3 regions of the Geobacillus sp. B4113_201601 genome follow, and region 1 is predicted to be linked to each of the others. Evidence: predicted binding sites of a transcription regulator. Region 1 holds the regulator's gene; each other region holds the start of a gene.
What was found. The regulator CtsR, encoded in region 1, represses protease genes until heat stress. The targets are predictions, from matches to a motif close to ATGGTCAATAAAGGTCAAACA.

Region 1 (2,265 bases):
ACCGAAGCGTCGCAAGCCGATGGCGGCTGAAGCTAGACAGTGTGATACGCGGCTTCTTCCGACGGTTATCTAGTTTTGAAGGAATGCGTTCCTTCTTGACAGGAATTGATTTTCTGGTATAATGATTGATGAAAAACGGAATGGCTTGCCTAGTGGTGATAGCGGAGGGGAAACACCCGTTCCCATCCCGAACACGGAAGTTAAGCCCTCCAGCGCCGATGGTAGTTGGGGCCAGCGCCCCTGCAAGAGTAGGTCGCTGCTAGGCAGTAGATCTTTTAGCACGCCTTTTCTTTTCGGAGAAAAGGCGTGCTTTTTGTTTATCTGTTTTTTTTTGACGTTTTGCCATTGGAAAAAGAGGATATTCTATAGATGCCCGCTGTTTTTCAGTAACGCTTGCATTTTTTCGCCATACATTATATAGTAAAAGTAAGGTCAAATATAGTCAAAGTCAACGGATGGATTTGATCGTCTGAGCAGTTCGGTTGTAAGGAAGGTGGGAGGTAGAGTGCCAAACATTTCCGACATTATTGAGCAATATTTAAAGCAAGTTCTCAATATGAGTGATCAAGATATTGTAGAAATTAAGCGAAGTGAAATCGCCAGTAAGTTTCAATGCGTTCCGTCACAAATCAATTATGTCATCAACACAAGGTTTACCTTGGAAAGAGGATATATTGTTGAAAGCAAACGCGGCGGCGGCGGGTATATTCGGATTATGAAGGTAAAGACAAAAAGTGAGGCGCAGCTCATTGATCAGCTGCTTGAGCTCATTGGTTCTCGCATCAGCCAGTCGAATGCTGAGAATATGGTGAAACGTCTCGTTGATGAAAACGTGATTTCGGAGCGCGAGGCAAAAATGATGTTAAGTGTCATGGATCGCTCCGTTTTATACATTGACCTGCCTGAACGGGATGAACTGCGAGCGCGCATGCTGAAGGCGATGTTGACGTCGCTGAAATATAAATAGGGGGAGGGGAAGTCTTTGGTTTGCCAAGAATGCAAGCAACGGCCGGCTACGATGCATTTTACAAAAATCGTCAACGGAGAAAAAACGGAGTTTCATCTTTGCGAACAATGCGCTAAGGAGCACGGCCATATGTTTATGTTATATGGCCATGACGATTTTCCACTCAACAACTTGTTGGCGGGTTTACTCAACTTCGAGGCTCCGGTGAAGGAGATGACGGCGAACGCGTTTCCAAACCCGGATTTGCTGCAGTGCCAGACATGCCAGATGACCTATCATCAGTTTACACAAATTGGGCGGTTCGGCTGTGCGGATTGTTATCGAACATTTGCCCGTTACTTGCCGCCGATCTTGAAACGGCTTCATAGCGGCAATACGGCCCATTCAGGGAAAATTCCGAAGCGAAAAGGGGGCGTGCTTCATTTGCACAAGCAGCTTGCCGCTCTGAAACAAAAGCTTCAGGAATTGATCGCCCGCGAGGAATTTGAGCGAGCGGCAGAGGTGCGTGACCAAATCCGCTCGTTGGAAAATGAACTTCGCCAGCGCGGAGAGGGGGATATGTAACGGCATGTCGTTTGAGAAATTTTTCAATACTGCGGTCAGTTCGTGGATGAGTCAAGAGGGACCGGATTCGGATATCGTCTTAAGCAGCCGCATCCGGCTGGCGCGCAATATCGTTGATTTTCGTTTTCCGACGCTGTTCAGCAGCGAGGAGGCAAGACAAATCGTCTCGCTGTTCGAGCGGGCGTTTGCGCACCGCTCTTATAGGGAGGCGGGGCGTTTCGAGCTGTTGAAAATGTCGGAGCTTCAGCCAATTGAAAAGAGGGTTTTGGTGGAAAAACATTTGATCAGTCCTCATTTGGCGGAAGATTCGCCGTTTGGCGCCTGCCTGCTCTCGGAGAACGAAGAAATCAGCATCATGATTAACGAAGAGGATCATATTCGCATCCAATGCCTGTTCCCCGGTTTGCAGCTTGCTGAGGCGCTGGAAGCGGCGAGCGAATTGGACGATTGGATTGAAGGACATGTCAACTACGCCTTCGATGAACGGCTTGGCTATTTGACAAGCTGTCCCACCAATGTGGGGACGGGGTTGCGGGCTTCGGTAATGATGCATCTTCCGGCGCTTGTCTTGACGCAGCAAATGAGCCGCATTGTTCCGGCGATCAATCAACTCGGTCTTGTCGTTCGCGGGACATACGGCGAAGGGAGCGAGGCGTTGGGGAACATTTTCCAAATTTCCAATCAGATCACACTCGGCAAATCGGAGGAAGATATTGTCGCTGATTTGCATACGA
Region 2 (2,265 bases), on a different contig from region 1:
CGTCGTCGCTCCAATGCAGCGCAGCTCGCCGCGGGCGAGCATCGGCTTTAACATATTGCCGGCGTCCATCGCCCCCTCGGCCCGGCCGGCGCCGACGATCGTATGCAGCTCGTCAATGAACAAAATGATGCGGCCGTCGCTTTTTTTGATTTCATTGAGCACCGCTTTCAGCCGCTCTTCAAATTCACCGCGAAACTTCGCTCCAGCAACAAGCGCACTCATATCAAGCGCGAAAATCGTTTTGTCTTTCAAGCCTTCCGGGACGTCTTTGCGCACGATGCGCTGGGCGAGCCCTTCCACAATGGCCGTTTTCCCCACGCCCGGCTCGCCGATCAACACCGGATTGTTTTTCGTTTTGCGCGACAAAATGCGGATGACACGGCGAATTTCACTGTCGCGGCCGATGACCGGGTCGATTTTCCCTGCTCTGGCTTCCGCCACTAAATCGCGGCCGTATTTGGTCAATGCCTCGTACGTCGCCTCTGGATTCGGACTTGTCACGCGTTGATTCCCCCTTACTTTTGTCAGTGCGGCCAACAGCGCTTCACGCGTCACCCCAAACGGCGCCAGCTGCCGGGCGACCGGCTCGGCGCCGCGAGGCAACGCGAGCAGCACATGTTCAACCGATATGTACTCGTCTTGCATCCGTTTTGCTTCCGCTTCGGCTTCCTCAAGCAGCCGCGCCAAGGCGGGCGCAACATACAGCTGCCCGTCCGCCCCATGCACTTCCGGTTTTTGACGAAGCTGGTGGCGCAGCCAGTCAGCGGCCTTTTCCTTGTCAGCGCCCGAAAGCTCCAACAACCGCGGCGCCAGGCCGCCTTCTTGTTCAAAGAGCGCCAACAGCAGGTGCTCGACATCGAGCTGTTGATGATGCCGTTCTTTGGCGAGCGATTGCGCCGCCATGAACGCCTCTTGCAGTTTTTCCGTCAAACGGCTTGCATCCATGCCGTTCCCTCCATTTGACCTTTTTTGACTATAAATGATTATAGCGGATCCACCGCCCGGTAAGCAAACCAAAAGCCACTCCGCGATGGGAATGGCTTTTCGTTTCATCGGCCTTACGGCTTGCGCAAATACGTCCAATGCCGGTTATGGTTCGACGTTTCCGGAAACGTATCGCCGGCTTTTAGTTTCAGCTTTTTTGGATGTTTCACATTGTCTCCCGTTTCGCCGATCTCAATGTAAATGCCGTTGTTCGGCGCTTTGTCTCCCGGTTTAAAATGGCGCGGTTGACCCATTGGTTTCATCCCCCTTGCTTCGATTGCATTTGTTAGCATTCCCGGTTTCGCCGCTGTTCATAAGAAGGGAAATGATGGGGCCGCCGCACACGGAGCGCCAAGCCTTTGACAAGGAAAAAGTGTTCCCCTCCGGAAATCCTTTTTCCTTAGTAAGAGCGAAAAAGGAACTCCCGAAGCGGGAATTCCTTTTTCTATAGGATCGACACTAAAATCGCTTTTTGAGCATGAAGCCGGTTGCCGGCCTGCTCAAAGACGAACGAGTTCGGTCCGTCTATAACGCCGGCGGTCACTTCCTCGCCGCGGTGGGCCGGCAGGCAGTGCAAAAAGAGGTAATCGGGTTTGGCCGCTTTGACGAGCTCTTCATTCACTTGGTACGGCTGAAACACGCGAAGCCGCTCGGCGCTTTCGCTCTCTTGGCCCATGCTCGTCCAGACATCGGTATAAATCGCATCAGCCCCCGCCACGGCCTCAAGCGGGTCGTGGGTCACCGTGACAGCGGCGCCCGTTTTTTCCCCTATTTGGCGCGCCGCCTCCACATAGGCGGCTTTCGGTTCATAGCCGGGCGGACAGGCGATGGCCACATCCATGCCCACTTTCGCCGCGGCTGCTAGGAGCGCGTTGGCGACGTTGTTGCCGTCGCCGACATAGGCGAGCTTGAGGCCTTGGAACGTTTTTTTCACTTCATAAATCGTCAGCAAATCCGCCAGCGCTTGGCACGGATGGTCGTCATCGGTCAAGCCGTTGATGACCGGAACCGACGCGTATTCCGCCAATTCTTCGACCTTTTCGTGGGCAAACGTCCGGATCATCATGACATCCACGTATTGCGATAAGACGCGCGCCGTATCGGCGATCGTTTCGCCGCGGCCGAGCTGCAGGTCGTTGCCATTCAAGTAGAGCGCTTGGCCGCCGAGCTGGATCATGCCGACTTCAAACGACACGCGCGTGCGCGTTGACGGCTTTTCAAAAATCATCGCCATCGTTTTGCCGACAAGCGGCGTATACGGAATCCCTGCTTTTTGTTTCG
Region 3 (2,265 bases), on a different contig from region 1:
ATAGCCGTCCTCATCAAGCGAAGCGATGAGACAACGAACGATGCGCTCATCCCGATCGGCCAGCTTGAGCGAAGGCAGCTGTGAAAGCAAATGGCCGACGAGCGTCTCCTGCCGGGCCCCGATGTTCTCCAGCCACTGCTTTTGATCCCGTTCCGTCCGATGGGCCCGCTGCCGCCCCCGGCTGCGGCGAATTTCCAAAAACGGGTTTTCCAGCGACCGCTCATATAAAAACGCTTCCAAATCCACCGCGGAATACTGAAGCAGTTCAATCGCCTGCACAAGTTCCTTTGTCAGCGCCAACTGCAGCCGCTGCTCCTGCCTTAACTCCGCCCTCATCGTCACGCCCCCTTTTCTTTTATTGTACACGACGGGAAGGGGAGGAGGTAGGAGAAATTTTTGACGGTCCTTCCGCGCAGTACACACGTTGAAAAAAACTCTCATCAAAAGTTGTACTTGCCTTCGGATTCTATCGTTTTTTTCGGGATTCCCAAAAAATGAAAAACGACCGCAAACGCGGTCGTATCAAGGGATTTGGGAATCTCAATCCGAACTTGTCGGATAATTGGAACGCCCTCGGCAGGATTCGAACCCACGCTAAGAGAACCGGAATCTCTCGTGCTATCCACTACACTACGAGGGCATGTTGTCAAATTTGTTTTTCCGTTCCGTTGCATGTTCCATTATAGCATGATTCGTAAAAAATGCAAGAGGAAAAATGAAATAAACAAAAAGGAATCATTGGAAACGCGTGCTAGCACTTCGTTTGTTGCGCGGCTCGATCCTCTGGCACGAAGGCGCGCCATCGCGCATGGCACATGCGGCGATTAAAAAAAGAAAAAAGCGGTTATGATGAAAAGAGGGATGACGACCGCTGTTCGCGAATATGTATGGTGAAGGAGAAGGCGTTTTGTTTGACCTTCATTGACCATTCATGTATGATGAAAACGTACATATCGATTGGTTGACTAGGAAAAGGAGGCGTTTGGCATGTATTTAATTCCTACCGTTATTGAGCAAACTAACCGCGGGGAGCGGGCGTATGACATTTACTCGCGGCTGTTGAAAGACCGCATTATTTTCCTCGGCAGCCCGATCGACGATCAAGTGGCCAACTCGATCGTCTCGCAGCTGTTGTTTTTGGCGGCGGAAGACCCGGACAAAGACATTTCCTTGTACATCAATAGCCCGGGCGGCTCGATCACAGCCGGCTTAGCCATTTACGACACGATGCAGTTCATCAAGCCGGATGTCTCGACGATTTGCATCGGCATGGCCGCTTCCATGGGGGCGTTTTTGCTGGCCGCTGGCGCAAAAGGGAAACGATTCGCTCTGCCGAACAGCGAAGTCATGATTCACCAGCCGCTCGGCGGCGCTCAAGGGCAGGCGACGGAAATCGAGATCGCGGCGAAGCGCATTTTGTTCCTGCGCGACAAATTGAACCGCATCTTATCGGAAAACACCGGCCAGCCGCTCGAAGTAATCGAGCGCGATACCGACCGCGACAACTTCATGACGGCGCAAAAAGCGCAGGAATACGGCATTATCGACCGCGTGTTGACGCGCGCTGATGAAAAATAATGCCGGTTCCGCATCAAAAGGGTGTCCCGCGATGTGTTGGGACACCCTTTCGTCTTGTCAGCGCTTCCCTTGATGAGGCGAGGCCGACCAACGAGCCGGAGCGCGGCGCCTCTTTTACTTCTCTTTTTGCACATAAGCCGCCAATTTTTCGACCGCCTCTTGCTCATCCGGGCCGTCGGCAATGAGCGTAATGACCGCGCCATGGCCGACCGCTAGGCTCATCAATCCCATGATGCTTTTCGCGTTGACCCGTTTTCCGTCCTTCTCTAAAAACACGTCGGCGGAAAAACGGTTCGCTTCTTGGACGAACAGCGCTGCCGGGCGCGCCTGCAGCCCGGTTTTTAATTTCACTTCGACTTGTTTTTCGACCATTCTCCATCTCCCCTTCACAGCGATTTATGGAAATCGATCGGCTTCCCCGCCCGCAGCCGCTCCGCGATTTCATCGATTTTGCGCAGCCGGTGGTTGATGCCGGATTTGCTGATTTTTCCGCCCGTCACCATCTCGCCAAGCTCCTTCAAGGTCACGTCTTGATGTTCGATGCGCAGTTTGGCGATTTCCCGCAGCTTTTCCGGCAGTGAATCGAGCCCGATCGTCTCATCGATGTACCGGATGTTTTCAACTTGCCGGAGCGCAGCGCCGATCGTTTTGTTTAAGTTGGCTGTTTCGCAGTTGACGAGCCGGTTG

Region 2: clpB (ATP-dependent chaperone ClpB) is a predicted target of CtsR. The motif match lies at 957-977, and genes of this name have one in related genera.
Region 3: clpP (ATP-dependent Clp endopeptidase proteolytic subunit ClpP) is a predicted target of CtsR. The motif match lies at 909-929, and genes of this name have one in related genera.

What each region holds. Positions count from the first base shown of each region.
Region 1 covers NZ_LQYX01000012.1:56,459-58,723, reverse strand. The annotation lists rRNA gene rrf (5S ribosomal RNA) at 149-265, shown strand; gene B4113_RS01985 (CtsR family transcriptional regulator) at 506-967, shown strand; gene B4113_RS01980 (UvrB/UvrC motif-containing protein) at 983-1,531, shown strand; gene B4113_RS01975 (protein arginine kinase) at 1,536-2,265, shown strand, end outside.
Region 2 covers NZ_LQYX01000111.1:11,835-14,099, reverse strand. The annotation lists gene clpB (ATP-dependent chaperone ClpB) at 1-945, opposite strand, end outside; gene B4113_RS15260 (YjzC family protein) at 1,059-1,238, opposite strand; gene argF (ornithine carbamoyltransferase) at 1,430-2,265, opposite strand, start outside.
Region 3 covers NZ_LQYX01000048.1:16,475-18,739, reverse strand. The annotation lists gene rpoN (RNA polymerase factor sigma-54) at 1-336, opposite strand, end outside; tRNA gene B4113_RS07620 (tRNA-Arg) at 569-640, opposite strand; gene clpP (ATP-dependent Clp endopeptidase proteolytic subunit ClpP) at 988-1,578, shown strand; gene B4113_RS07610 (HPr family phosphocarrier protein) at 1,693-1,950, opposite strand; gene whiA (DNA-binding protein WhiA) at 1,965-2,265, opposite strand, start outside.